2 regions of the Stappia quadratibracata genome follow, and region 2 is predicted to be linked to the other one. Evidence: predicted binding sites of a transcription regulator. Region 2 holds the regulator's gene; the other holds the start of a gene.
The links. Region 2 encodes HrcA, which represses chaperone genes, less so after heat shock. Its sites were predicted from a motif close to GTTAGCACTCNCNNNNNGNGAGTGCTAAC; they were not measured.

Region 1 (15,027 bases), on a different contig from region 2:
CAGGCCACCACGCAGCTTGTTGACCACGAGCGTGGCGAGAGCCTCGCCCTCGACGTCCTCGGCGATGATCAGCAGCGGACGGCTGGACTGGACGACGGCCTCGAGGATCGGCAGCATGGCCTGCAGGTTCGAGAGCTTCTTCTCGTGCAGCAGGATGTACGGCTTCTCCAGCTCGGCGACCATCTTCTCGGCGTTGGTCACGAAGTAGGGCGACAGGTAGCCGCGGTCGAACTGCATGCCCTCGACGACCTCGAGCTCGGTCTCGAGCGACTTGGCTTCCTCGACGGTGATCACGCCCTCGTTGCCGACGCGCTGCATCGCGCTGGCGATGTCCTCACCGATCTGGGTGTCGCCGTTGGCCGAGATCGTGCCGACCTGCGCCACTTCGGCGGAGGTGGAGATCTTCTTGGAGCGGGCCTCGAGGTCCTTGACGGCGGTCTGGGCAGCCAGGTCGACGCCGCGCTTCAGGTCCATCGGGTTCATGCCGGCGGCAACGGCCTTGACGCCCTCACGGACGATGGCCTGGGCCAGGACGGTCGCGGTGGTCGTGCCGTCGCCGGCGATGTCGTTGGTCTTCGACGCGACTTCGCGGACCATCTGCGCGCCCATGTTCTCGAACTTGTCCTCAAGCTCGATTTCCTTGGCGACGGAGACGCCGTCCTTGGTGATGCGCGGGGCGCCGAAGGCCTTGTCGATGACAACGTTGCGGCCCTTCGGGCCGAGCGTCACCTTGACGGCGTTGGCGAGGATGTCCACGCCGCGCAGCATGCGGTCGCGGGCGTCGGAAGAGAACTTGACGTCTTTGGCAGCCATTTTCAGGTCTCCATGTGGTTTGGGTCATCGCGGTATCGCGCCTGCGGCCTGAAGAGGCCTGCGGCTGGCGACCGCGAAAAGGACAGGAAAAGCGCGGTGCGGCTTAGCCGACCACGCCCATGATGTCGCTTTCCTTCATGATCAGAAGGTCTTCGCCGTCGATCTTGACTTCGGTGCCCGACCACTTGCCGAACAGCACGCGATCGCCAGCCTTGACGTCCAGGGCGATCAGATCGCCATTGTCCTTGCGGCCACCTGGGCCGACGGCGACGACTTCGCCTTCCTGCGGCTTTTCCTTGGCGGTGTCCGGGATGATGATGCCACCGGCGGTCTTCGCTTCGGAGTCGACGCGGCGAACGACGACGCGATCATGCAGAGGACGGAACTTCATGTCGTGCTCTTTCCTTTTGGGGCCAGCGTGGTACTTGTCGCGCCTGCGCCCCTCCGTCGGGGTCGCCCGGTCGCCGACCACGTTGGCACTCTGTGAATGAGAGTGCTAACAGCGAGCTTGATGTAGGCGCCTCTCCCCCACCTGTCAATGGTCTGCCAAAGCGCTTTTTTCACGTGGCGGCGGTCGCCCTGAGGAATGGTGGGGCGGGTCTGGCCGGCCCGGTAGAAAGTTAAGGTTTCTGCTGCGTTAACGATCTTCGAAAAGATTTTGGCAATGGCTCGCCGCTAGGGTGCGACCATGATCAAGATCCATCAGCTTGCACGACGTTTCGTATCCGACCGCCGCGGCAGCATCGTGGTGCCACTCGCCGTGTGTACCGGCGTGTGCCTGATGGTGACGGGCGCTGCGATCGACTACACGCGCGCCTACAACGTCAAGGTGGACCTGCAGGCGGCGGTCGATGCGACCGCGCTGGCGGCCAACTACGGCAGCCAGGGCCTGTCCGAGGCCAAGGTGAAGACCAATGCCGAGGAGTATTTCAGGGCGATCTACCCTGGCGACATCGACGATGTCGAGCTGAAGGTCTCGGTGGTCAAGGGGACGGTGACGGTGACCGCCGGAAAGCCGGTCAAGACCATGCTCGGCAGCCTGATGAACAAGCCGCGGATCGACGTGCTCGTCATGTCGCAGACGGTGGTCGGCAAGGCGACCTTCGACGTGGTGATGGTGCTCGACAATTCCGGCTCGATGGCCGGCAGCCGCATGTCGACCCTGAAGAAGGCCGCGAAGGATCTCACCGAGACGCTGTTCAAGATCAACGAGGACGGCGACAAGAAGGACCGGGTGCAGATCGGCCTCGTGCCGTTCACCTCCTTCGTCAATGTCGGCGCCGACAAGGCGACGGCCTCCTGGATGGATCAGGAAGGCGCCTCGCCGATCCACTGGAAGAATTTCGAGACCCGCTCGAACGGCACGCCGGATCCGGCGGAGTTCGACAGCAAGCTTTTGACCAACGGCAAGCCGAGCCGTTTCACCCTGTTCAAGCAGCTGAAGCACACGGACTGGATGGGATGCGTCGAGGCGCGGCCGATGCCGTACGATGTCGACGACACGCCGCCGTCGAGCTCCAATCCGGCAACGCTCTTCGTGCCGCAATTCGCCCCTGACGAGCCGTCGAACGCCAACAAGAAGTGGGGCGACAGCTACTACAACAACTATCTGGACGATGACCGCGGCGCCTGCACGCAGACGGCGAAAAAGGCTTACGGCTCTTCGGGAATGGATCGCTGGGAATATGCCCAGAAGCGCCTGTGCAAGTACAAGGACCAGCCGCGGGCGCTCGGCAACACGACCGTCAACGGGCCGAACTACTGGTGCAAGACCCAGCCGATCACCGACCTGACCAACGACAAGTCGCAGGTGCTGCGCGACATCCAGACGATGAAGGCAGACGGCCACACCAACATTCACCAGGGTGCGGTCTGGGGGTGGCGGGTCCTGTCGCCCTCCGAGCCGTTCACCAAGGGGCGCGAGCCGAAGAAGGACGAGGAAGAAGAGCACGTGCGGGTGATGATCGTCATGACCGATGGCGAGAACACCTACCAGGGGCAGAACTCGTTCAACAAGACGCGCATCAACGCCTATGGCTACGGTACCGAGGAGCGCCTGGGCCGTGGCGTCGACAGTTACTGGGCAATCCAGGACAAGATGGACGACCGGCTGCTGCAGACCTGCGCCAACGCCAAGAAGGGCGGCGTGCAGGTCTACACGGTGGCCTTCCAGATCTCGAGCAGCAGCACCATCAACATGATGAAGAACTGCGCGACGACGCCGGCCATGGCGTTCGACGCGAAGTCCAACAGCGCACTGGTGGAGGCGTTCGAGCGGATCGCCGAGGAGATCACCAAGCTGCGGCTGCAGATGTAGGGCCAGGCCCTTTCAGCAACCATCAGCCGGCGAGTGTCACTCCGTCGCGCGGATGGTGAAGGGAAGCTCGCCCGAGGCCGTCTTGCCGCTCACCGTGTCGGTGAGCTTGGTCACCAGCCGATACTCGCCGGGCCTCAGGCCCTCGAAGGCGAAGCTGAGCGTTGCGTGGAATTCGCGCAGGCGATTGCGGCTGTCGGCGCGCAGGTCTGCAAAGCCCGTCTGCTCGGCCAGCACCTGGCCGGACGTGTTCAGCAGCTCGAACCCGGCAGTCAGCCGGACCCCGTACCCTTCCGCCGTCTGTTCGTAGCCGAAGCCGACCGGCTCGGCATAGACGGTGAGCGTGTCGCCGGCGGCAAACACCGCGTCCGCTCGCGGCGTGTAGCGTCCGTAGCCGCTCGCAGGGCCGTCTGTGAAGGTGAGGGCGGCGAAGGTCAGCGGTGCCTGCTGCCAGGCGGCATCCAGCGCCTCATAGGCGCTGGCGAGACCTTGCGGGAGCGAAGGGGAGGCCTGCTGGGCAAGGCTGGCTGCGGGAAGCAGCGCAAGACCTGCGGCGAGCGACACAGCCCTTGCAAGGGAAGCAGGCCGCGCCGCGCCCGCCCGCTTGCCCATTGTCATTGCTTCCCCGACATCCCTGCCGAAGCGACCCGACTTGCCCCTGATCATCCAAGCCCCGCCCTTTTGAAGCCCCGCAATGCGTATTTTGCGGCGCACCGTATAGAACGGGGCGCGGAAAACAACAAGATTATCCGGCAAAACCGGTGAACAGGGCGGTGTCGCCGCCCTCGATCCGGTCGCTCCAGGACTGGCGCTTGCGGTAGATTGTCGAGGGGCTGATTTCCAGCGCCGCCGCCGCCTTGGCGATGTTGCCGTCGAACGCGTCGAGCGCGTCCTCGATGATCCGCTTTTCCTGCGCCCACAAGGGCTCGATCTCGCCGCCGCGGCGACGGGCGGCGAAGGGAGCGGCGGCACCGCGCACCTGCTCGTGACGATGGGACAGGCCGCCCTCACCAAGCAGGAAGGCCGGCAGCATCTGTGCCGTCAGCGCGTCTCCCTCGTGCAGGACCACGGCCTGGCGGACCGCGTTCTCCAGCTGGCGCACATTGCCCGGCCAGTCATAGGTCAGCAGCTTTTCGCCTGCGCAAGGGGCGACGCCGGAAAAGGCACGGCCTTCCTCGCGCGCATAGCGCGCCAGAAAGGCCTGGGCCAGCGGCAGGATGTCCTCGCGGCGGTCGCGCAGGGCCGGCAGGCGGATCGGCAGCACATGCAGGCGGTAGAACAGATCCTCGCGGAAACGCCCGGCGGCGATCTCCGCATGCGGATCGCGGTTGGTGGCGCACAGGATCCGCACGTCGACCGGCCGCGGGCGGGTGTCGCCGATACGCTGCACCGTGCCGGTCTGCACGAAGCGCAGCAGCTTCGATTGCAGGGCGAGGTCCATCTCGCCGATCTCGTCGAGGAACAGCGTGCCTCCGTCGGCAGCCTCAGCTGCGCCCGGCCGGCTTTCCGAAGCGCCGGTGAAGGCGCCGCGCACATGGCCGAAGATCTCGCTCTCCATCAACTCGCCCGGAATGGCGGCGCAGTTGATGGCGATGAAGGGGGCCCCGGTACGGGGGGAGCGGGCGTGGATCGCGGCAGCCGCCAATTCCTTGCCGCTGCCGGATTCGCCGGTGATGAAAACCGGTGCCGAGGATGGCGCGATGCGGCGGATCTGGTCGTAGACCTCGCGCATGCGGGCCGAACCGCCGACAAAGCCCTCGAAACGGAAGGGCTCGCGCGTTGCGGTGAGGTCGCGGGGCTCGGCGGGATTTTGCGCGGACTGCCGGCGCAGGCTTTCGCCGCGCGGGGAACGGGTGTTCTGGATCAGGAAGCGGTCGATGCGCTCGGCAACCGCAACAGGGTCGATCGGCAGGCTGATCACGTCATGGGCGCCCGCCTCCATCGCCGCGAGGCTGCGGCTCAGGGATTCCCTGGGGCTGATGGCCATCAGCATAGCCTGCGGCTGCGCAGCTGCCAGCCGGGACAGGTGCCCATCCTGGCCGAGGGTCTCCAGGTCGACGATCATCACGTCGGGGCGCACCTGGGTGCTCGCGGCGTAAAACGGCTCGAAACTGTGATAGGCGACCGGCGTCGCGCAGGGATGATCCATCGCTTGAGCGATCGAACCGGCTAGCTCGCGGGTCGTTCCGTCTCCGTCGAGAACGGCCAACCGAATTTTCCCCGCAGCGCCATGCATGGACTCCATGCTTTGGCGACCCCCTTCTTGCTTCCGCCCGACTGGCGGCATCGATTTGATTTGCCGTCAGATTCTGATCGGACATGGTAAACAAAATGTTTCCGATCAGGGCCCGTGAAACAGCTGGTGCGCCCACCCGCCCGGTATCCACAGTCGGAAAGGCGTTCTTGGGCTGTCTGACCCACGAATTTCTGCGGATAGGTTGTGCCCGGTGCGGATGCTAGGGTCGCCCCGAAGCGGTCGCCGACCGCACGAGGCCGGCAAGGGCGAGCCGCATGAAACGTATTGTGATCCTGCTTGTTGTCCTGGCGGCCGGCGCGGCCGCCTGGGGCGCCTTTATGTGGTGGCGCGACAGGCCCGTGCCGGTCGCCGTGGTGACGCCGCATACGGGCCGTGCGGCCGACGTGGTCTATGCCACGGGCGTTGTCGAGCCGGTTCGCTGGGCCAAGGTCACCAGCGTTCTGCGCGAGCGCATCGTCGAGTTGTGCAGCTGCGAGGGCGAGACCGTGGAGGCGGGGCAGGTGATCGGCCGGCTGGATTCCACCGCCGCCCGCGCGACGCTTGCCGAGTTGGAGGCCCGTGCCCGTCTGTCGGAACAGGAGCTGGAGCGCGCCGCCGGGCTGCTGGAGCGGCGCGTTGTCTCGCAGCAGGCCTTCGAGAAGGCCGAGAACGATCATTCCCGCAATGTCGCCCTGGTTGCCGCGCAGGCCGCAAGGCTCGGCGACTATGAGCTGCGCGCGCCCATGGACGGCCAGGTGCTGCGCCGCGACGGCGAGGTCGGCGAGGTCGCAGAACCGGGAGCGGTTCTCTTCTGGGTCGGCCAGGAGCGCCCGTTGCAGATCGTTGCCGACGTCAACGAGGAGGACATTCCGCTGGTGCGCCGCGGCCAGAAGGCGGTGGTGCGCGCCGATGCGTTTCCCGACAGCAGTTTCGAGGCGGAGGTCGAGCGGATCACGCCCAAGGGCGATCCGGTGCTGAAGACCTACCGGGTCTATCTGGCCTTCCCGCAGGCGACCCCGCTGATGATCGGCATGACCAGCGACGTCAACATCGTCGTGCGCGAGGTCGAGAACGCCATGCTGATCCCGCTGGCCGCCCTCGACGGGGAGCGGGTGCTGGTGCTGGAGGACGACGGCCGTCTGGCAGAGCGCCGGATCTCCGTCGGCATTCGCGGCATCGAGGACGTGCAGGTGCTGGAGGGACTGGACGCCGGCGAGCGCGTCGTCTCGCCCTGGGCGGAAGGGCTCGCCGCCGGCATGGCGGCAACACCGGCAGCCGCTGCAAGCGGAGATTGAGGCCGTGCCGCTCATCCTCTCCATCGCCCTGACCCATGTGAGGGGGCGCCTGCGCCAGAGCGTCGTCTCGGTGCTCGGCGTGATGCTGGGCGTCGGCTTTTCCATCGCCATGGCGGCCCTGATGCAGGGCTCGCAGGAAGACTTCATCGCCACGCTCGTCGACGCCATGCCGCATGTGGAGGTCAGCGACGAGACCCGCGATCCTGCCCCGCCGCCGGCCGCCCGCTTCTATGGCGCGGTGAACGTGATCGGCGCGCGGCCCGACGACGACACCCGGGGGCTGCGCAATCCGGCGCGGCTGCGGGCGATGCTCGACAGCTGGCTGCCGGGCCGGATGACGATGACGCTGGCCGGCCAGGCGGTGCTGCGCTACGGCGGGCGCGACGTCGCGGTGTCGCTGACGGGGGTAGAGCCGACCAGCTATCTGAAGGTCTCGACCATCGGCGAGGACATGCGTGGGGGCTCCTTCGAGGAGCTTGCCGCCAATCTCAACGGCATCGTCGTGGGCGACGGGGTGGCCGAAAAGCTCAGTGCCGGGCTCGGCGACACGATTGCCGCCTCCACCTCTTCCGGCGGGGTGCGGCGGCTAAAGATCGTCGGCCTCTACCACACCGGCGTCACCCAGGCGGACGATGCCACCGCCTATGCGATGCTGAAGACCGCGCAGGTGCTCTTCGCCCGGCCCGAGGTCGTCAACCGCATCGCGATAAAGCTGGACGACGTCAACGCGGCGCGCGCCGTCGCCGCCCGCATCGAGCGCATGACCGGCTACCGTGCTACCTCCTGGCAGGAGGCGAACGAGAGCCTGATGGAGGTGCTCGTGGTGCGCAACGTCATCATGTACACGGTGGTCGGGGCGATCCTGCTGGTCGCCGGCTTCGGTATCTTCACGATCGTCTCGACCATCGTCCACGAAAAGGCCCGCGACATCGCCATCCTGAAGTCGCTCGGCTTCGGACAGGGCGACATCCGCCGCATCTTCCTGATCGAGGGGCTGGTGATCGGCGCTGCCGGCTCGCTGCTCGGCTCCGTGCTCGGCTATCTGATCACGCTGGGGCTGGATTCGGTCGCGTTCGAGGTGCGGACGAATGTCGAGATGACCTCGCTGCCGCTGACCTACAGCCCGCTGCACTATCTGATCGCAAGCGGGTTCGCGCTGCTTTCGGCCGGCATCGCCGGCTACCTGCCGGCGCGGCGCGCGGCAAAGCTCAATCCGGTCGAGATCATCCGGGGGGCATCATGAGCGCGGGGGAGGTAAGGCGCGACCCGGCGGCGGGCGCTGCTATGGTGCCCGCGAGCGCCCCGCTCATCGAGGCGCGCAAGTTGACGCGGGTGCTTCCAGGGGCGGTGCCGGTGACGCTGGTCCGCGACATCGACCTGACGATCGGGGAGGGCGAGTTCGTGGCGATCACCGGCCCGTCTGGGTCCGGCAAGTCGTCGCTTCTCTACCTCCTGGGGCTGCTCGATTTCCCGACGACGGGCGAGGTCCTGATCGGGGGCGAGCCGACGCATCTTCTTTCGGAGCGCCGGCGCGCGGCGATCCGCCTGTCGACGCTGGGCTTCGTGTTCCAGTTCCACTTTCTGCTGCCGGAATTCACCGTCACCGACAACGTGATGATCCCCATGCGCAAGCTTGGCCGGCTTCCCGCGCGCCAGATGCGCGAGCGGGCACGCGGCCTGCTGGCCGATCTCGGTCTCGGCGATCACCTGGACAAGCGCCCGGACCAGCTGTCGGGTGGCCAGCGGCAAAGGGTGGCGGTGGCGCGGGCGCTCGCCAACGAGCCGCCCGCGATCCTGGCCGACGAACCGACCGGCAGCCTCGACAGCCGGTCGTCTGAACAGGTGTTCGAGATCCTGCGCGGCCTTGTCGACGATCACCGCAAGACGGTGATCGCCGTGACCCATGATCTCGACATGGCGGCGCGCATGGATCGCCGCCTGCATCTGGTCGACGGTATGCTCGCCGATCCGTAGCGGCGATGTCAGCCGGCGACGACGTCGTAGCCGGCTGCCTCGATCGTCTCCACGACCTTCTCGCGCGGCAACTGCGTCTCGATGCGCGCGGTGCCGCTGGCAAGGTCGATCTCGGCGCTGGACGCAGGGTCTGCGGCCGTCAGCGCCTTCTTCACCGAGGAGACGCAGCCGTTGCAGGTCATGCCGTCGATCTTCACTTCGATCATGGTCGTTCTCTTTCCTGGTTGCCGCCGATGGCGGGCGTGAGTGCCATTCGCAGAGAGAATGCGGCTTCCAGCAAGGGGAAGGTCAAGAGGCGGTTTGCCGGCGGAAGTGGCGGCAGTCACGGCGCTTTCCCGCCTCCATTGGGGGCTTGGGGGCTGGAGACTCGGAAGAATCGTCGTATTCAATAGCTATTCGAGGTAGGTTTGATTCGGCTTCGGCGGAAGCATGGACTTGGCCGGACGAGCATGGCACGCGCGACAAGCATCTTCATTTTCCTCTGCATGGGGGTGATCGCGGCATCTGTTGCTGCGATCATGATGTTCCAGTTCGCCCGCCCCGTGGGCGAGGCGATGACGCTCGGCCTGACTCTGCTGTGCACCATGATCGTCGTGCATCTGGTCTTCGCCCGCCAGCGCGACCGCGGCGACATCGCCGAGAAGGTCGCCGCGCTCGAGGAGCGCGTGCTCGAGGTCGACGAGGACGTCAGCAATATCGAGGGCCGGCTGTCCGGCATGGAGACCAACCTGCCGCGCCGCACCCGCGAGGAGATCGACCCGCTCTTCGCCGAGGTGGAGGTGCTGGGCAGTCTCATCAAGCAGATGGCCGAGGCCATGGCCGGCATGGAAGACCGCATCGACGAGCAGGATGCGCGCCAGATCGCGCCGCCCCCGCCGCAAGAGCGCTTCGCTGCCTATGAGGAGCCGCGCGCTCTCGGCTACAGCCAGCCTTCGGCACCCCAGCAGCCGCATCCGGCACAGCAGGGCGCAGGCTATGCTCCCCAGGCCCAGATGGCACAGGGCTATGGCCAGCAGCCTTATGGCGGCGACGCTCCGGCTGTGCGTGGTCCGGCGCCCGGCGACGGGCCGCTCGGCGGCCGCACCCAGGAGGCCGCCAATGCGTCCCGCTCCCCGGCCATGGCCCGGGCACGGGAGGACGCAAGGCCTGATCCCGAGCTGCGCCGGGTCATCCAGGACGCGCTCGACAACAACCGGGTCGATCTGTTCCTGCAGCCCATCGTGACCCTGCCGCAGCGCCAGGTCCGCGACTACGAGGCCCTGACCCGCATTCGCGACGCGCAGAACAATTATCTCGAACCGGTCGACTTCATCGCCGAGGCGACGCGTGCGCGCATGATGCCGGCCATCGACAACCTGATGCTGTTCCGCGCCATCCAGGTGCTGCGCCGGCTGTCGAGCCGGAACCGGCGCTCGGGCCTCTTCGTCAATCTGTCGATCCAGACGCTGGTGGACGAGCGCTTCTTCCCGGGCTTTCTGGATTTCCTGCGCGCCAACGAGGGCTTCTCAGGCCTGTTGACCTTCGAGTTCACCCAGAGCGACGTCAATGAGATGGGCGCGCTGGAGCTGGAGAGCCTCGCCGCCCTGCACGAGCTCGGCTATCGCTTCTCGATGGACCGGGTGCGCGACCTGAAGATGGACTTCAAGGTCCTGTCGGATCGCGGCTTCCGCTACATGAAGCTGCATGCCAGCCGCCTCATCGGCAACGAGCACATGCCGGCCAGCCATATCCATCCGGCCGATCTCGGCGATCTTCTGCGTCGCTATGCGATGGAGTTGATCGTCGATCACGTCGAGACCGAGGCGCAGGTGCTCGAGGTCCTCGACTACGACGCCCGCATCGGCCAGGGCTACCTGTTCTCGCCGCCGCGCCCCGTGCGCCCGGAAGTGCTGCAGGCGCGCCCGCCGCAGCGCAACCTTCGCCGCGCCGCCGAATAGGCTTTCTCTCTCTTCGAGGTCTCAACGAAAAGGCCCCGCCGGATGGGATCCGGCGGGGCCTTTTGGCAATTTTTCTTTGGGAAGGAGAGGGCGGAGACCTGACCGGCCTCAGCTCTTCTCCGGTCCCACGGTGACGACCAAGGGGTCGACCCCCTTGAGCAGGCGTGCGGCGACGGCGCGCACCTGCTCCAGCGTCACCGCCTCGATCATGGCGTTGCGATTGTCGATATAGTCACGGCCGAGGCCCTCGACCTGCAGGCCCAGCAACTGGTCGGCGATCTTGTCCGACGTGTCGAAGCGCAGCGCGTAGGAGCCGGTGAGATAGGCTTTGGCCTTGGCCAGTTCCTCGTCGCTCGGCCCCTTGTCGGCCATGCGCGCCATCTGCGCGCGGATCACCTCGATGGACTCGTCGGAACGGTCGGAACGCGTACCGGTGACCGCCATCCACATGCCCGAGTGCTGGTAGGGCACCAGGTAGGAGCCGACGGAATAGGCAAGGCCGCGCTTCTCGCGCACTTCCTCGAACAGCCAGGACGAGAACACGCCGCCACCAAGGATGTGGTTCATCACGAAGGCGGGAATGAAGTCCGGGTCGTCGCGCTTCAGCCCCGGCAGGCCGATGCGAATGGCGGTCTGCGGCACGTCGAGGGCCACATGCTCCATCTTGCCGGTTGCCATGGTGACGTCGGACACGGATGTGAGCGAGCCGGCTTCCGGCAGGGTGCCGAAGACGCTGTCGAGGAGCGGGGCCAGACGCTCGGCGTTGATGGCGCCGACGACGGTGATCTTCAGTCCCTTGCGGGCGAAGATATTGCCATGCAGCTGCTTAAGGTCCTGCGGCGAGAGGGCTGCGACCGTCTCCTCGGTGCCGCGCGAAGGGCGTCCGTAGGTGTGCTCGGGATAGGCGAGCTCGGTCCAGCGACGGCCGGCGATGGCATCCGGATCCTTCGCCTCGCTGCGCAGCCCGGCGATGATCTGCCGCTTCATCCGCGCAACCGGCTCCTCGTCGAAGCGCGGCGAGGTGACAGCCAGGCGCAGCAGCTCGAACGCGTCGTCGACATTCGGCGTTAGCGTGCGCATCGATCCGTAGAAATTGTCGCGCCCGGCATCGAAGCCGATATGCACGGACAGGTCCTCCAGGCGGGTCTGGAAGGCCTGTGAATCGAGGTCGCCGGCACCCTCGTCGAGGGTCGTCGAGAGCAGGTTCGCAAGGCCTTCCTGCCCTTTCGGGTCCTGCGAGGCGCCGCCTTCGAAGGCGAACTTGATGGCGACGATCGGTACCGTGTTGTCTTCCACCAGCCAGGCGTTCAGCCCGCCGGGCGTGGTGATCTCCTGAATCTCCATGGCGGCGAGCGGGCGCGGGGTGGCGGCAACGGCGGAAACGACGAGGGCGAAGGCAAGAAGCCCGCGGCCCAGGGCGGTGAGCAGGGTCATCGGTGAGGTGGTCCCGTGCGAGGAAGCGGACGTGGCGGGGCGGCGGCGGCTCATTGCTGCACCTCCTGCGCGGCTGCCGGCTCCTGCGGTGCGGCATCGGCCGGGGCGGCCACTGCCTGCTCGGGCCCGCGCAGATAGGCGGTCACGGGCAGGGAGGCGAGGTGTGCGGCAGCTGCCGCCTTGACGTCGTCCGCGGTGACCGACGAGATGGTCGACGGCCAGTTGCGGATTTCCTCGATGGTGCCGCCGGTGGTCAGGGAAGCGCCGAAGATCCGGGCCAGCGTCGACTGGCTGTCCTGGGCATAGAGCGCGGAGGACAGGAGGCTTTTCTTCGCCCGTTCCAGCTCCTCGGCGGTGATGCCCTCGCGTGCCACCTGCTTCAGCACGTCGAGCGAGGCTGCACCCAGATCCTGCAGGCCGGTGCCGTCCGCCGGCACCGCGTAGATCATGAAAGTGCTGTCGTCGAGCGCGCCGGAATTGTACCAGCTGCCCGCCGAGGAGGCGACGCCCTTGTCGATCACCAGCTCCCGGTAAAGGCGGCTGGTGCTGCCGCCGCCGAGCACTTCGGACAGGACCTGGAGCGCGGCGGCCTCGTTGCCGTCGGCGGTGTTGTAGCTGGGCACGACCCAGGCCTTGCGCATGTTCGGCTGGTTCACGCGCGGGTCGGAATAGGTGACCTCGCGCGTTCCGGGCAGCACTTGCGCCTTGGCCCGCTCGCGCGCGCCCGGCTCGGCGCGACGCGGCACCTTGCCGTAGGTCTCCGCGGCCAGCTTGCGCACTTCGTCGGCGGTCACATCGCCGGCAACGACCAGGATGGCGTTGTTCGGCGTGTAGAAACGGTCGTAGAAGGCGATGGCGTCCTGGCGGTCGAGGGCGGAAATCTCGTCCGGCCAGCCGATCACCGGCGTCCCGTAGGGATGGTTGACGAACAGCATGCTGTCCAGCGTCTCGCTGAGCATCGAGCCGGGATCGCTGTCGACGCGCTGGCGGCGCTCCTCCAGCACGACGTCGCGCTCCGGCAAAACCACCTCGTCGCTGAGCATGAGGTTCTGCATGCGGTCGGCTTCCATCTCCATCATCTCGCCGAGATGCTCGCGCGCCACGCGCTGGAAATAGGCGGTGTAGTCCTGCGAGGTGAAGGCGTTTTCCTGTCCGCCGATCGCTGCGATGCGCTGGGAGAACGTGTTGCCCGGATAGGCCTTGGTTCCCTTGAACATCAGATGCTCGAGGAAATGGGCGATGCCCGACATGCCTTCCGGCTCATCGGCTGCGCCCACCTTGTACCAGACCATGTGGGTGACCACCGGCGCGCGGCGGTCGGGAATGACCACGACTTCCAGCCCGTTGTCGAGGGTGAAGGCGCTCATGTCGCCGCCGATCCGGATGTCGGCGAAGGCGGCGGCATCGGCGGCCTGCGTGGCCTCGGCCCGGGCGCTGCCACCGGCAGGCGGGCTGACAGCGAGGACGGCGGCGATGGCAAGCGTACCCGCGCACAGCGAGACGCCGCGCAGCAGGCGACGGGCCAGCGGGGTGTCTTGCAGGATCTGGCGGGTTTGTCCTGAGAGAGGCGACAAGGTTCGATCTCCGGAAATGTTTGTCCCTGCCGATGACTTATAGGCAGGCTGACCGCAAAGGACCCGTGAACTTTTCGTAAGGTCCGCTGCAGGTGATGGCGCGTGAGATAGCGCATGTGCGTGCGGCGACAACAAGGCCGCGCCGCGACGCGCGCGCAGCAAAAACAAAAAGGCCGGAGCGGGGCTCCGGCCTTGGAAAAACGTGTCGCCGTCGCGACCGGCTGATCAGCGCAGGGTACGCGCCGACTGGCCGCTCATCAGGCGCTCCATGTCGGTGACTTTCGGCTGGTCGTCGACCTTGCCAACTTCCGGCAGCGGCGCGCCTGCGGCCGGGGTCGAATAGGCGACCGGCGGCTCGATCAGGTAGCGGCGCACCGGATTTCCGTTCTCGTCGAGAACGGCTGTCTCCTTGCGGGCGACGCCGACGCGCTGGTTCAGCTCGTTCGGCTTCATGCGCGCGTCCTCCAGCCGGTTCTCCAGCTGGATTTCCTGCTGGATATTGCGGTTCTGGCTGCCGGTGGCGAGCTCTTTGATGCCGCGCGACTGGTAGATGTCGCTGCGGCCGCGCTCGTCGATGTCGCGGGTCTCGCGATAGGCCTGCTGGATGCGCTGGAGATCGGTCTCGCCCTGCTCGGGCCAGTTGGCGACCTCCTTCTTCTCCTCCGGCTGCGGCAGCTCGGTCATCTTGGTCGGCATGGCCAGCGGCGCGCGGGGAGCGTATTCGATCTTCTGCTCGGAACGGGCATCGACGGCGCCGAGGCCCTCCATGAGCTTGCGGACCATCGCGACGTCCGGCGCCTCGTCGTTGCTCGAGCCGTCGTTGAACCCGTCGGCGCCGTGCTGGCAACCGGCGAGCACGAGCGCAGCGGCGCTGGCGAGCAGCAGGGCACGGCCGCGCCGGCCGGCATGACGAAGGGTGGTTGCGGTCCAGGGTCGACGCGACACGTCAGCTATCCTTCAAGGCTCTTGCGCGGAAAACCCGCGGCCCGGGGGCGAAAACGCCTCTCCGGCAGTTCGGACCCGGACTGTCCGGGTGGGACTGGCCGGGTCGGGCGGTCTTGCCGGTGCGGTCGTCCTTGGGACAACCTGCGTCGGCTTGGGTCCGGGCACGCCGGCGCATCAGATGCTGCGGCTACTCAGACGAGGTTTTTGCGGCATCATTAGGGCCGCCAGCGAAACTGTCATACAGCAGAGCCGCCACCCCGGCAACGATCCAGACATCGGCGAGGTTGAAGACGTACCAGGAGAAGTCGCCGACATGGAAATGGAAGAAGTCGGCAACCGCGCCATAGGCGATCCGGTCGATGCCGTTTCCGAGCGCTCCGGCGATGACCAGCGCAAAGCCCGCGGCCTGCAGCCGGCGCGTCGCCTGGGCGCCCCAGATCCAGAACAGGACGGTGATCACCACGGTCAATCCGACCAGCAGCCAGCGGCCGAAGCCTTCCTCCTG
Region 2 (15,027 bases):
ATGGCCGAGGAGGGCTATCTCACCGACGCGGAGGCGCGCGATGCCATCGCCGCGCCGATGCGCGTCGTCACCCACCACACCTCGGCCAGCGAGAACTACATCGCCGACTGGGTGATGGAGCTGCTGCCGGGCTATGTCGGCGCCATCGAGGACGACATCATCGTCGACACGACGATCGATCTCGGCCTGCAGATCATCGCCGAGGATGCCTTGCGCCGGGCCCTGTCCGAGGAAGGCGCCAAGCTCGGCGTCGGCCAGGGCGCCGTCGTCACGCTGGACGGGGCGGGCGCGGTCAAGGCGCTGGTCGGCGGACGCGACTATGCGCAAAGCCAGTTCAACCGCGCGGTCAACGCCCGGCGCCAGCCCGGTTCCGCCTTCAAGCCCTTCGTCTATCTCGCCGCGCTGGAGCGCGGGCTGACGCCCGCAACCGTGCGGGTCGACGAGCCGGTCAAGATCGGCAAGTGGGCGCCGAAGAACTACACCAAGACCTATCGCGGGCCGGTGACGCTAACCGAGGCGCTGTCGCTGTCGCTCAACACCGTGGCCGCGCGGCTGGCGGAAGAAGTCGGCCCGCGCGCCATCATCCGCACCGCCCGTAAGCTCGGCATCACCTCGCCGCTCGCCTCCAACCTGTCGATCTCACTCGGCACCTCGGAGGTGACGCCGCTGGAGATCGCCGCCGGCTACACGCCGTTTTCGAATGGCGGCTATGCGGTGGTGCCGCATGTCATCCGCCAGATCCGCACGCTGGAGGGCAAGGTGCTCTACGCGCGCACCGGCGACGGCGCGGGGCGGGTCATCGACCATGCGACGCTGGCCGACATGAACATGATGATGGCGCAGACGCTGACGACCGGCACCGGCAAGATCGCCAATCTGCCGGGCCGCCCGGCCGGCGGCAAGACCGGCACCAGCCAGGATTTCCGCGACGGCTGGTTCATCGGCTACACCGGCACGCTGACCACCGCCGTCTGGCTCGGCAACGACGACAATTCGCCGACCAAGCGCGCCACCGGCGGTTCGCTGCCGGCGAAGGTGTGGAAGGACGTGATGCAGGCGGGCCACCAGGGCCTGCCTGTCGCCAGCCTTCCGGGCGTGTCCGACCGGCCGGTGCAGGTCGCCGAACCTGCCGCAGCGCCGCTCGACATGCCGATGCGCGACATTCCGGCCGAGGGCGATCCGGCGCGCCGGCTGCCGCCGATGCGCGATTCGGACGGCGGCGGCGGACCGCTCGACCTGCTCAACCGGATTTTCGGGGGCTGAGGGAAGCCGCTCAGCCGGCCCTGCGGGCGCGGCGGCTGACCAGCAGCGCCAGAACCGCGCCGAAGCCGTTGGCGGCGATGATCAACGCCAGCGGCAGGGCAGTGCCGCCATGGGTGGCGCCGACGGCGATGCCCACCGCCGCGGCCGTGCCCATCTGGCAGATGCCCATCAGCGACGACGCGCTGCCGGCGCGGTCCGGGAAGGGCATCAGGGCCGCGGCCTGCGCCTGCGGCAGGGCAAGGCCCACCCCCACCATGTAGAGCATCATCGGCGCGATGACGGAAACGGCCGAGGGCGCGGCCAGAACCGCGGCGATCATCGCCGCCCCGCCCAGCGCCAGCAGCACGCAGCCCGTCAGAATCGTGACTTCCGCGCCCTTTTTCGGCGCCAGCCGCTGGCCGATCAGCGTTCCCACCACATAGGCGCCGGCGCAGACGCCGAAGGCGATGCCGTAGACCGAAGGGCTGAGGGCGAAGATGTCCTGCAGCACGAAGGACGAGCCGGAGATGAAGGCGAACAGCCCGCAATAGGTCAGCGTCACCACCGCCAGATAGGCGGCATAGGCGCGGTGGCGCAGCAGGCCGCCGAAGCCCGACAGGATCGCGCGGATCGAGAAGGGTGCGGTCTCACGCGCCCGGATCGTCTCGGGCAGGCCGCGCCAGATGCCGACGATCACCGCGGCGGCGAAGGCGACCGAGACCAAGAAGACGAAGCGCCAGCCGCCGGCCGCCGCGATCAACCCGCCGAAGAACGGCGCGATCGCCGGGGCAAGGCCCATGATCGAGCCCATGCGGGCGAGTTCCTGGCCCGCGCGCGGCCCCTCGTAGAGATCGCGCACCACGGCGCGCGCCAGCACCACCGGTCCCGCCGCGCCGAAGGCCTGGCAGAAGCGCGCCACGATCAGCACCTCGACGGTCGGCGCCAGCGTGCAGGCAAGGCTCGCCACCGCGTAGATGGCAAGGCCGGCGATCAGCACCGGCTTGCGGCCGATGCGGTCGGCGAGCGGGCCGTAGAACACCTGCCCCGCGGCGAAGCCGACGAGGAACACCGACAGGGTCAGCTGCACCGCCGCGTGGTTGGTTTCCAGCTCGCGCAGGATCGAGGGCAGCGCCGGCAGGTACATGTCGGTGGAGATCGGGCCGAGCGCCGTCAGGCTGGCGAGCAGGATGGTAAGCGCCCAGGTGTCCGGCTTGAGCATGCGAGCGGCCTTCTGGCGACGGCGCGCGGCCGCGAGCTTGGGCGGGCGCCGGGGAGAGAGGGCGGCTGGCGGGGCAGGACTGCCGGGTCAGCCGTAAAGATGCAGGCGGCCGCCCTCGCGCTTCAGCCAGTCGCGCGCCTCCTCCGTGTGCGGGGCAAGACGGCGGCAGTGGGCCCAGAAGCGCGGGCCGTGGTTCATCTCGGCAAGATGAGCGACCTCATGGGCAGCGACGTAATCGAGGATCGACGGCGGCGCAAGCACAAGCCGCCAGGAGAAGGAGAGCCGCCCGTCCGCCGTGCAGGAGCCCCAGCGGCTCCGCGTGTCGCGCAGGGTGAGGGCCGTGGGCGTGCGGCCCAGCGCCGCCGCATGGTGCGCGACCGCGCGCTCCAGGTCCCGCCGCGCCTCGCGCTTCAGCCAGTCGGTGAGCTTGCGGGCGATGTGCTCGCCAGCGCCGGGCACCAGCAGGCGGCCGGCGGCTTCGCTGTCCTCTTCCAGCTCCGGGGCCGGCTCGGCGCGCACCAGCCCACGCAATCCGCCGGCGGCAATGATCCTGTGCGCCGCCCCGCGCAGCGGGATCACCCCGCCTTCCGCAAAAGGCACCGCCTCGGGCCGCTCGCCCAGCCGCCCGGCCAGCCAGCCGCGCTGGCGCTGCGCGAACTCGCGCGCGGTGGCAAGGGTCCCGCCCTTCGGCACGGTCAGCACCGGGGCGCCGCCGTCGGAGGGCACGCGCAGGATATAGCGGCGCGCCTGCGGGTTGCCGCGCAGCACGATGCGCTGCTCCCGCCCGTCGATCTCCAGGGTGATCTCCTCGGGCAGGACCGGCTGCCGGCGCAGGCGGAACAAGCCGTTCACGCGCCGGCCAGCTCGTCGAAGCGCTTGCGGACGGTGCCGTTCAGCGGGTTCTTGGCGCTCCAGCGATAGCGGATCGTCTCGAAGCGCATGGAGCGGGTATCGACCAGCAACAGCCGGCCGAGCAGGCCTTCGCCGAAGCCGACGATCTCCTTGATCGCCTCCATCGCCTGCATCGTGCCGACGATGCCGGTCAGCGCACCGAGCACGCCGGCCTGCGCACAGGTCGGCAGCAGCCCGTCGGCCGGGCGCTCGGGGAAGAGACACCGATAGGTCGGGTTCGGCGTGCCGTCCTCGCCGGTCTCGTGCGGCTTCAGCAGCGTCAGCGACCCGTCGAGCCGTCCGACCGCGCCGGTGACCAGCGGCTTGCCGGCGAAGAAGCAGGCATCGGAGACCAGATAACGGGTGGCGAAATTGTCGGAGCCGTCGACCACGAGGTCGTAGCGCGAGATCAGCGCCAGCGCGTTCATCGCGCCAAGCCGCGCCACATGCGGCTCGACCTTCACATGCGGGTTCAACCGGGCGATCGCCTCGGCCGCGCTCGCCACCTTCGGCTCGCCCAGATGGTCGGTGTCGTGGATCACCTGGCGCTGCAGGTTGGACAGCGACACGGTGTCGTCGTCGACGACGCCGAGCGTGCCGACGCCGGCCGCCGCCAGATATTGCAAGACCGGCGCGCCGAGCCCGCCGGCGCCGATCACCAGCACCTTCGCGGCCTTCAGCTTCTGCTGGCCGGGACCGCCGACATCCTGCAACACGATGTGGCGGGCATAGCGTTCCAATTCTGCGGGCGAAAGCATGGTCATCAAGGGGTCCGGAGCATCAGGGGAGGCAGACGGTCAGCGCAGCAGGCGGCCGACCAGCCGGGCGGTATAGTCGACCATCGGGATGATGCGGGCATAGTTCAGCCGGGTCGGGCCGATCACGCCGAGCACGCCGATGATCCGGTCGTCCTGGTCGCGGAAGGGCGAGACGACGATGGAGGAGCCGGACAGCGAGAACAGCTTGTTCTCCGAGCCGATGAAGATGCGCACACCGTCGCCGCCCTCGGCCGCGGCCAGCAGCTGGATCAGGTCGCGCTTGTTCTCCAGGTCGTCGAACAGCAGGCGGATGCGCTCCAGGTCCTGCTCGGCCTCCAGGTGCGACAAGAGGTTGGAGCGGCCGCGCACGATCAGCGAGCCGGCCGCGTCGACCACGCCGGAACGGGTGGCGATGCCGGCTTCCACCAGCTTGGCGGTCAGCTCGTCCAGCTCCTTCTGGTGGCGGTCGCGCTGGGTCTCCAGCTCACGCCGCGCCTCGGCGAGCGTCCGCCCGCGGATCAGGCTGGTGAGATAGTTCGACGCCTCCATCAGCGCCGTCTGCGGCAGGCCCGGCGGCAGGTCGACGATGCGGTTCTCAACCGAGCCGTCGTCGCCGACCAGCACCACAAGCGCCTTCAGCGGCTCGATGCGGACGAATTCGACATGCCGCAGGCGCACATCCGCCTTGTGGGTGAAGACGACGCCCGCCCCGCGCGACAGGCCGGACAGCATCTGGCTGGCCTCGGTCAGAAGCTGCTCGCTGGTGCGCTCGCTGCGCGCCGCCTTGACCTGAATGTCGATCTGGTCGCGCTCCTCGCGCGTCAGGTCGCCCACCTCCAGCAGCGCGTCGACGAAGAAGCGCAGGCCCCCTTCCGTCGGCATGCGCCCGGCCGAGGTATGCGGGGCATAGAGCAGCCCGGCATGCTCCAGGTCCGACATGATGTTGCGGATCGAGGCCGGCGACAGCTGGATGCCCGGCAGGCGCGACAGATTGCGCGAACCCACCGGCTCGCCGGTGTCGAGATAGGATTCCACGATGGCACGGAAGATCTCCCGCGACCGCTTGTCGAGATCGCCAAGGCTCACGGACGGCACACCCAGCGTCACGTTCCTGCTCCCCGGTTCTGCAAATCCACGTTCGGCACCTTATGTCCCCTGCCCGGCGGCCCTGCCTGTTCGGCCACATGGCGCGCCACCGAATATAGTGCGCCCTGCCCGCGATTGCCCATGCCAAAGGCGCAAGAACGAAGGTCCCGCATGGGGGCCGGCACGGGACAAGCGGCAGACAGGCATTTCATTCCGGTCCCATATTGGATTAAGAGGGACGCGAAACAGGAGCAAGGGGCATCGATGCCCCGCGCGGCAGGCTTGAAGGGGATCGACATGCGGCCATCCAAACGTGCAGCGGACGAGTTGCGCGCCGTGACGCTGGAACGGAGCGTTTCCAAGCACGCAGAAGGGTCGTGCCTGGTCAAGTTCGGCGACACGCATGTGCTGTGCACCGCGAGCCTGGAAGAGCGCATTCCGCCCTGGCTGCGCGGCCAGGGCCGCGGCTGGGTCACCGCAGAATACGGCATGCTGCCGCGCGCCACCGGCGAGCGCATGCGCCGCGAGGCCGCCGCGGGAAAGCAGTCCGGCCGTACCCAGGAGATCCAGCGGCTGATCGGCCGCTCGCTGCGCGCCATCGTCGACCTGCCGCTGCTCGGCGAGCGCCAGATCTCCGTCGATTGCGACGTCATCCAGGCCGATGGCGGCACCCGCACCGCCGCGATCACCGGCGCCTGGGTCGCCCTGCACGACTGCATCGAGTGGATGCGCGCCCGCGACATGGTCGCCGGCAAGGTGCTGAAGGACCATATCGCCGCGATTTCCTGCGGCATCCATGGCGGCCAGGCGGTGCTCGATCTCGACTATCTCGAGGACTCGGACGCAGATACCGACGCCAATTTCGTCATGACCGGTTCCGGCGGCATCGTCGAGATCCAGGGCACGGCGGAAGGCGAGCCCTTCTCCGAGGAGCAGTTTGCGCAGCTGCTGGCGCTGGCCAAGTCCGGCATCGGCCGGCTGGTCGACCTGCAGAAGATGGCGATCTCGTGAGGCTCGCATGACCGACACCACCTCCCCCATGCGCCGGCTCGAGCCCGGCCGCATCGTGCTGGCGAGCCACAATCCGGGCAAGCTGCGCGAGTTCGGCGACCTGATGGCGCCCTACGGCTACGAGGTCGTCTCGGCCGGCTCGCTCGGCCTGCCGGAGCCGGAAGAGACCGGCACCACCTTCGAGGCCAATGCCGAGCTGAAGGCCCGCGCGGCCGCCGAGGCCTCGGGCCTGCCGGCGCTTGCCGACGACAGCGGCTTCTGCGTCTTCGCGCTGAACGGCGATCCCGGGGTCTACTCGGCCCGCTGGGCGGGGCCGGAGAAGGATTTCGCGATGGCCATGCGGACCATCGAGGAAAAGCTGCATGCCGCCGGCGCGACCGATCCGGCGAGCCGCCGCTCGTCCTTCGTCGCCGTGCTGTGCCTTGCCTGGCCGGACGGCGAGGTCGCGCTGTTCCGCGGCGAGGTCGAGGGCACCGCCGTGTGGCCGCCGCGCGGCAGCGGCGGCTTCGGCTACGATCCGATGTTCCAGCCGGACGGCGAAAGCCGCACCTTCGGCGAAATGTCGGCGGAGGAAAAGCACGGGCAGGACGGCACCGCGCTGTCGCACCGTGCCCGCGCCTTCGCGGACTTCTCGGCGCGCTGCCTGGAGGCATGATGGCTCAGGCGGACGGCGGTTTCGGCATCTATGTGCATTGGCCTTTCTGCGAGGCCAAATGCCCGTATTGCGACTTCAACAGCCATGTCCGCCATGCCGGCGTCGATCAGGCGCGCTTTGCCGCTGCCTTCGAACGGGAGCTTGCCTATTTCGCCGCCCGCACGCGCGGACGGCGGGTCGACTCGATCTTCCTCGGCGGCGGCACCCCGTCATTGATGCTTCCCGCGACGGTCGGCCGCGTGCTCGACGCCATCGCCGGCCACTGGGAAATCTCGCCCACCGTCGAGGTCTCGATGGAAGCCAACCCCTCCTCGGTGGAGGCGGAGCGGTTCCGCGGCTATCGCGCCGCCGGCGTCAACCGCCTCTCGCTCGGCGTGCAGTCCCTGAGGGATGCGGACCTGAAGCGTCTCGGCCGGCTGCATGACGCGGCCCAGGCGCGCGAGGCGATCGGCATCGCCCGTTCGACCTTCGGGCGCATCTCCTTCGACCTGATCTACGCCCGGCCCGACCAGGATGCTGCCGCCTGGCGCACCGAGCTGGAGGAGGCGATCGGCCTTGCCGCCGACCACCTGTCGCTCTACCAGCTGACCATCGAGCAGGGCACGCCCTATTTCGAGCTGCACCGCACCGGCAAGCTGGTGGTGCCCGATCCCGACACCGCGGCCGATCTCTACGACCTGACGCAGGAGATCTGCGCCGCCCACGGCATGCCGGCCTACGAGGTCTCCAACCATGCCGCACCCGGCGCGGAATGCCGGCACAATCTCGTCTACTGGCGCTACGGCGACTATGTCGGCGTCGGTCCCGGCGCCCATGGCCGGCTGACCGGCGGCAACGGCAAGTTCGCCACCGCCACCGAGCGCCATCCCGAGACCTGGCTTGCCGCCGTCGAGGCGCGCGGCGAGGGGCTGGTGGAGGACACTGCCCTCACCCAGGAAGAGCAGGGCGACGAATTCCTGCTGATGGGCCTGCGGCTGGTGGAGGGCGTCGACCTTGCCCGTTTCGAAGCGATTTCCGACCGCCGGATCGATCCGCGGCGTGTCGCCGATCTCGTCGAACACGGCATGGTGGAACGACTCGACGGCACACGGATGCGCGTCACGCCGGCCGGTTGCCTCGTGCTGGACGCCGTCGTTGCCGATCTCGCATCGTGATTTTTGACGGGATCCGCTGAAAAAAAGCGGTCGCCGCAACTTTTTTCCACCGCGTGGCCGCTTCTGGCAAGATCCTGTCTTGCCTCGCGTTTTCGGAACAGCCGGGAGAAGTTTTCCTCGCCTGAACCGCTACGTCCGGTATCCCCGCACCGCCTGAGCCCCTGTGGACCTCCGTACAGGTTGAAGCGGCGTTAATCTTTGTCATACTATTTTGCAATGCGAAAAAAGGCAGGCGGCCATGCTGCACTGCCTCACGGAGATTGCGAGGTCGGTCACGTGTTCTATCAGGTCTATGAATTCAATCATGCGGCGATGAGTCCTCTGCGGGCGACCGCAGACATGACGCGCCTGTACTTCCAGAACCCGCTCAATCCGTTCTCCCACACCCCGATCGGGCGCTCTGTCGCCGCCGGCTGCGAGATGATCGAGCGGATGACCCGGCGCTACGGCAAGCCGGAGTTCGGCCTCACCCAGACCACCGTCAGCGGCGTCAAGGTGCCGGTGCGCGAGGAGATCGTCTGGAAGAAGCCCTTCTGCAACCTCTTGCATTTCGACCGCAAGCTCGGCGAGCGCAAGCACAAGGGCCCGCGCATCCTGATGGTTGCGCCGATGTCGGGCCACTATGCGACGCTGCTGCGCGGCACGGTCGAGACCATGCTGCCGAGCGCCGACATCTACATCACCGACTGGATCGATGCGCGCATGGTGCCGCTCACCGACGGCCGGTTCGATCTCGACGACTATATCGACTACGTCATCGAGATGCTGCACTTCCTGGGGCCGGACACCCATGTCATGGCCGTATGCCAGCCCTCCGTGCCGGTGCTTGCCGCCACGGCGGTGATGGAAGCGCACAACGATCCTTGCGCGCCGGCCAGCGTCACGCTGATGGGCGGGCCGATCGACACGCGGATCAACCCGACCGCCGTCAACGATCTGGCCGAGAACAAGAGCATCGACTGGTTCGAACGCAATGTCATCATGAAGGTGCCGTTCCCGCAGCCGGGCTTCATGCGCGACGTCTATCCGGGCTTCCTGCAGCTTTCGGGCTTCATGAGCATGAACCTCGACCGGCACGTCAACGCGCATCACGAATTCTTCCAGCATCTCGTCTCCGGCGACGGCGACAATGCCGAGAAGCACCGCGACTTCTACGACGAGTATCTGGCGGTGATGGACCTCACGGCCGAGTTCTACCTGCAGACGGTGGAGACCGTGTTCATCCGCCACGCGCTCGCCAACGGCAAGATGCGCCATCGCGGCGAGCTGGTCGATTGCGGCGCTATCCGCCGTTCGGCCCTGCTGACGGTCGAGGGCGAGAAGGACGACATCACCGGCCGCGGCCAGACGATGGCGGCGCACAATCTGTGCGTCAATCTCTCGCCCGACATGCGCGCCCATTACATGCAGCCGGATGTCGGCCATTACGGCGTGTTCAACGGCTCGCGCTTCCGCTCGGAGATCGCCCCGCGCATCCTCGACTTCATGCGCAGCCACGCGCATCTGCCGGCCACGGCTCCCAAGGCTTCCGACCCGGCGAAGACGGCCTCTTCCGAGGTGACCATCCCCGTCGCCGAAAAGCCCGCCGAGGCGAAGACCCCCGCAAAGGCCCCGGAAAAGGCCCCTGAAAAGGCCAAGACCAAGCCGGTCTCCGATCCGCTGGCCGAGGTCCTGCTGGCCAAGCCGCGCGGCGTCGCTGACGACCTCACGGCGATCTCCGGCGTCGGGCCGAAGCTGCAGACCGCGCTCAACGGCGCCGGCATCTTCCACTATTGGCAGATCGCCGCGCTCACCGACGAGCAGATCGCCGCGCTCGACAACCGGCTCGACTTCCGCGGCCGCATCGACCGCGACGGCTGGATCGAGCAGGCCCGCAAGCTCGCCGAGCAGCCCGCCACGCACTGAGCCGAGGGCAGTGAGCGCACTGACATGAGCTCCTGGCTCATCGCCATCGACGGCGGCGGCAGCACCTGCCGCGCCGCCCTTGCCGGTCCCGACGGCGAGATCGTCTCGCGCGGTCTCGCCGGTCCGGCCAATGTCGCGACCGATCCGCAACAGGCCGCCGCAAACATCGTTGCGGCAGCGCAAGGCGCGCTCGCCGAGGCCGGGTTGCCGGCCGGCGCGCTCTCGGCCTGTCCGGCGCTGCTCGGCCTTGCCGGCGCCCGCCAGCTCGGCCGCGACGGCCGCTCGCTTCTCTCCCTTCCCTTCTCGCAGGTTGAGCTCGTCGGCGACGGCGAGATCGCGCTGGAAGGCGCACTCGGCCCCCATGACGGCATCATGGCGATCCTCGGCACCGGCTCGGCCTTTCTCGCCAGGCAGGACGGGGAGATCCGCAGCGTCGGCGGCTGGGGCGTGCATCTCGCCGACCAGGGGGGCGGCGCCAGGCTCGGCCGCGAGGCGCTGAAATCGGCGCTGCTGTCGCGCGACGGGGTGCGCCCGCGCGGGGTGCTTGCGCAAACGCTGCTTGCCGCCTTCGGCGACGATCCCGCCCGCATGGTCGCCTTTGCCGGGTCCGCCCGCCAGGCCGATTTCGCCCGCCACGCCCCGGCGGTCTTTGCCGCGGCGAAGGCCGGCGACAGCGAGGCCGAGGCCCTGCTTGCCGCCTTCACCTTGGAGGTGGAGGAAATGCTCGCCGCCCTTGTCTTTCCCGGCTGCGAGCGCATCGTGCTGATGGGCGGCCTTGCCCCTCTCTATGCGCCGCGTCTTGCACCGCCCCTTGCCGCGCTCCTTGCCGAGCCGCTGGGCGATGCGCTGGACGGGGCCGTGCGCATGGCGAGGCGCGCGTTTTTCGCCGCCTGACGCTTGCGCGCCGCGGACGGCTGACGCAAAAAGCGGCAACGACCCTCCCGCCGGCGACAGACCGGCCCCGACGCGGGATGCCCGGACCATGCCTGACGAGACCCCCCGGCGCCCCCTGGCGATTTCTGCAAGGAAGATCTTCGACGGCGAGAGCTGGCACGAGGATGCCGCGCTTCTCGTTGAAAACGGCGGCATTGCCGGCATCGTGCGCGGCCACGATCTGCCGGGCGATGCCGAGCGGATCGAGGCGGCCGGCGACATGCTGGTGCCCGGCTTCATCGACCTTCAGGTCAATGGCGGCGGCGGGGTGCAGTTCAACACCGCGACCGACCGTGATTCCATTGCCGCCATCGCGGCCGCCCATCGCCGCTTCGGCACCACCGCCTTCCTGCCGACGCTGATCACCGACACGCCGCAGGTGACCGAGCGGGCGATTCGCGCCGCCATCGGCGCGGCGACCAGCGTGCCCGGCTGCCTCGGCCTGCATCTGGAGGGGCCGCATCTCGCCCCCTCGCGCAAGGGCGCCCATGCGGCCGAGCTGATCCGGCCGATGAGCGAGGCCGATGCCGAACAGCTCATCGACGCCGCCCGCCGCCTGCCGCTGCTTCTCGTCACGCTGGCGCCCGAGATCGTGCCGAGCGAGACGATCCGCCGGCTGGTCGATGCCGGCGTCATGGTCAGCCTCGGCCACAGCGATGCGGATCACGCGACCGCGCTGGCCGCGACCGTCGCCGGCGCGCGCCTCGTCACCCATCTCTTCAACGCGATGAGCCCGCTCGGTCACCGGGCGCCCGGCCTTGCGGGAGCGGCGCTGGCCACCGGTGCGCTGTCGGCCGGCATCATCGTCGACGGGCTGCATGTCGCCGATCCAGTGATCGGCATCGCCGCGCGCGGCAAGGCCGGCCCCGGCCGCCTCTTCGTCGTCACCGACGCGATGGCCCCGCTCGGCACCGATGCCAGCTCCTTCACGCTTAACGGCCGCGAGATCGCCCGCGAGCCGATGGGCGAAGGGCTCGGCCGGCTGACCCTGGCCGACGGCACGCTGGCCGGTGCCGATATCGACATGTCCGCCTCGCTGCGCCGGCTCGCCGGGCCCATCGGCCTGCCGCTGGAGCTGGCCCTGCGCATGGTCTCGCTGCATGCGGCCGAGGCCGCCGGCCTTGCCGAGCGCAAGGGCCGGTTGCTGCCCGGGTTCGACGCGGATTTCGTCGAGCTCGACGCCGGTTTGCGGGTGCGCGCCACCTGGATCGCCGGCAGCCGGCTCTATTCGGCCTGATCCGTCTCATCCTGCTCTGACCGAGCCATGGGTTTCACCTTGCCGCGATAGAAGGCGAGGGCCTCCTCGCTTGCATCGGCCTCGTCGTGGACGCCGATCAGCACGCCGGTGCGCCCGCCCGCCCCGCCGCGCCGCGCCAGGATCTGCTTGTCGCTCACCGTGGTGCGCTGGCTGAGCCGCAGACCCCAGTCGGCCAGCAGGCCGCGCAGCCGCGCCACCTCGCCGGCATGGGCGGGATCGCGGCCGAGATCGTTGAATTCGGACGGATCGCTTTCCAGGTCGAACAGCATCGGCGGCAGCCCGCCTTCCGCGTGGATCAGCTTGTAGCGCCCGTCGAACACCATGAAGAGCCGGGCATCCTTGACTGAGACGCCGAGCCGGTCGGCCATCGGCGTGCAGGAATAGTCGTATTCGCTGATCGCCGCGCGCCGCCAGTCGGTGGGCCTTTCGCCATGCAGCCAGGGCAACAGCGAGCGCCCTTCCAGGATGTGGCCGGGCAGGTCCGGCACCTCGCCGTCCCGGCGCCCCGCCACGTCGACGAAGGTGGCGGCGAGGTCGATCGCCTCGACCAGCGCGTCGCAGGTGCTGCCGCGGGTCGCATCGGCCTCATCCGAGGGGTCGTAGACGATCAGCGGCACCTTCACCGAGGGCTCGTGGAAGAGGTCCTTCTCGCCGAGCCAGTGATCGCCGAGATAGTCGCCATGGTCGGAGGTGACGACGATCATCGTATCGTCCAGCGCGCCGCTTTCCTCCAGCGCGTCGAGCAGCCGGCCGAACTGGTCGTCGCACTGGCGCACCAGGCCCATATAGGCGGGGATCGCCGCCTCCCGCACCTCGTCGCGGGCAAAGCTGCGCGAGGCCCGGCTCTGCATGAAGGCCTCGAAGACCGGGTTGGGGTCGGCCCGCTCGCGCTCATGGCGCATGGCCGGCAGCACGTCTTCGGGCCCGTACATGTCGTGATAGGGCGCCGGCACGATATAGGGCCAGTGCGGCTTGATGTAGGAAACGTGGCAGAGCCAGGGGACCGCCCGCCGCTCCTCGCGCCGCTCGGCGAGGAAAGCCAGCGTCTCGTCGGTCAGCCACGGCGTCTCGGCGTCTTCTTCCCGCACATTCGCCGCGAGCCCGGCATTGCGCATCAGCCAGCCGCTCTCGATTTCGCCGCGCCCGTCCGCGTCCCGCTCCTGCGAAAGACCGGAATTGGCGTGGTCGTGCCAGGGGTTGCGGCTGTCGTAGCCGCGCGCCTTGAGGAATTCGTTGTAGGGCGAGGGCTTGGCGTCGTACGGCCCGTCCGGACCTTCCGCCCACAGCCCGTCGTCGCGCACCCTGGCATCGAAGCCGCATTCGGCGATGCGGGTGCCGATGATGCCGCCGCGCGAGATGCCGAGCCGGTCGAGCCCGGCATCGTCGACCTTCATGTGGGTCTTGCCGATCAGCACCGCGTCCATCCCGCGTGCCCGCAGGTGGTCGCCCAGCGTCACCTCGCCCGCCTTCAGCGGATAGTTGTTCCAGGCCGCGCCGTGCGAGCCGACATAGCGCCCGGTGTAGAAGCTCATGCGCGAGGCGCCGCAGATCGGCGACTGCACATAGGCACTGGTGAAGCGCACCCCGCGCGCCGCCAGCCGGTCGAAATTCGGCGTCTTGAGGTGCGGATGGCCGGCGCAGCCGAGATAGTCGAAGCGCAGCTGGTCATACATCACGAAAAGGATATTGCGCGCGCGTCTCGCCACTCCCGGACACTCCCTTCAGGCCCAAATCGCTTGTCCAATGGCCCGCAGTTGAGCCGAGCCGGACGGGAGAGGCAAGCATGGGCCGACCGGCCGCGCCAGCGGTTATGGAAAGTCATCCAAATCTCATTTTACATTACCTTTTGCATGGCCCACCCTGTCGGTCTTGCCGGTTGCGCCTGCCTGAGGGCGGGAGTTGTCGCCGCCCGCCCCAGCCGCTAAGAGCAGGGCGGGCAGAGACCGCAAGGGAGCGGGCAGTCTGCGCCGACGGCGCCGGGCTCGCGCTGGGGAGGACCGATAGCTGATGCGTCAATCCGTCGAACGGCTGCTGGAGCGGCTCTGTGCCTGGCTGGCGATTGCCGGCGGTGCGGTGCTGGTCGCGCTGACCATCGCCACCGTCGTGTCGATCACCGGCCGCGCGCTGACCTCCGTCGGCCTTGGCCCCATTCCCGGCGACTACGAGCTGGTGGAAGCGGGCACCGCCTTCGCGATCTTCGCCTTCCTGCCCTGGTGCCAGCTCAAGCGCGGCCATGTCACCGTCGACCTGCTGCTGGCGCGCTTCGGCCCCAGGGTCAACGCGGGCGTCGATCTCATCGCCAATATCCTGATGACGCTGGCCAGCGGCCTGATCTGCTGGCGCCTGTGGCTCGGCATGCTGGACAAGCAGGCTTATGGCGAGACCACCTTCATCCTGCAGTTTCCGCTGTGGTGGCCCTATGCCGCCTCGCTGGTCGGCGCCGCCTTCGCCGTGCTGGTCTGTGCCTACACCGTCTGGCGCAGCCTTGACGAGACCCTCGCGCCGCCTGCGGCCGCGACCGGCCGGGAGTAACCGTACGTGTCATCGCTCGAATACGGCCTGTGGTCGATTCCCGTCCTGCTGCTGATGATCTTCCTCCGCCTGCCCATCGGCCTGTCGATGCTGCTGGTCGGCATTGCCGGAACGACGCTGGTAACGGGGAGCACGGTGCCGATCCTGGCGCAGCTCAAGTCGCTGGTCTACAGCACCTTTTCCAACTACTCGCTGTCCATCGTTCCGCTGTTCCTGTTGATGGGCCAGTTCGCCACGCGCGGGGGCATGTCGCGGGCGCTGTTCCGCGCGGCCGAGACGATGGTCGGCCACCGGCGCGGCGGCGTCGCCATGGCGGCAGTCGCGGCCTGCGGCGGCTTCGGCGCGATCTGCGGCTCCTCGCTCGCCACCGCCGCGACCATGGG

Region 1: the regulator HrcA is predicted to act here: its motif matches at 1,286-1,314, upstream of groES (co-chaperone GroES).

The regions. Positions count from the first base shown of each region.
Region 1 is NZ_JACMIA010000001.1:863,375-878,401, forward strand. It holds gene groL (chaperonin GroEL) at 1-813, opposite strand, end outside; gene groES (co-chaperone GroES) at 917-1,204, opposite strand; gene H7H34_RS03925 (TadE/TadG family type IV pilus assembly protein) at 1,502-3,130, shown strand; gene H7H34_RS03930 (hypothetical protein) at 3,167-3,745, opposite strand; gene H7H34_RS03935 (sigma-54 dependent transcriptional regulator) at 3,873-5,336, opposite strand; gene H7H34_RS03940 (efflux RND transporter periplasmic adaptor subunit) at 5,639-6,658, shown strand; gene H7H34_RS03945 (ABC transporter permease) at 6,663-7,901, shown strand; gene H7H34_RS03950 (ABC transporter ATP-binding protein) at 7,943-8,632, shown strand; gene H7H34_RS03955 (heavy-metal-associated domain-containing protein) at 8,641-8,838, opposite strand; gene H7H34_RS03960 (EAL domain-containing protein) at 9,082-10,569, shown strand; gene H7H34_RS03965 (M16 family metallopeptidase) at 10,678-12,057, opposite strand; gene H7H34_RS03970 (M16 family metallopeptidase) at 12,054-13,577, opposite strand; gene H7H34_RS03975 (hypothetical protein) at 13,803-14,522, opposite strand; gene lspA (signal peptidase II) at 14,710-15,027, opposite strand, start outside.
Region 2 is NZ_JACMIA010000003.1:73,134-88,160, reverse strand. It holds gene H7H34_RS22585 (transglycosylase domain-containing protein) at 1-1,263, shown strand, start outside; gene H7H34_RS22580 (multidrug effflux MFS transporter) at 1,274-2,461, opposite strand; gene H7H34_RS22575 (M48 family metallopeptidase) at 2,549-3,304, opposite strand; gene moeB (molybdopterin-synthase adenylyltransferase MoeB) at 3,310-4,116, opposite strand; gene hrcA (heat-inducible transcriptional repressor HrcA) at 4,150-5,217, opposite strand; gene rph (ribonuclease PH) at 5,494-6,207, shown strand; gene rdgB (RdgB/HAM1 family non-canonical purine NTP pyrophosphatase) at 6,215-6,862, shown strand; gene hemW (radical SAM family heme chaperone HemW) at 6,859-8,016, shown strand; gene phaZ (polyhydroxyalkanoate depolymerase) at 8,329-9,921, shown strand; gene H7H34_RS22540 (glucosamine kinase nucleotide-binding domain-containing protein) at 9,946-10,815, shown strand; gene nagA (N-acetylglucosamine-6-phosphate deacetylase) at 10,904-12,091, shown strand; gene H7H34_RS22530 (sulfatase-like hydrolase/transferase) at 12,079-13,818, opposite strand; gene H7H34_RS22525 (TRAP transporter small permease) at 14,120-14,644, shown strand; gene H7H34_RS22520 (TRAP transporter large permease) at 14,651-15,027, shown strand, end outside.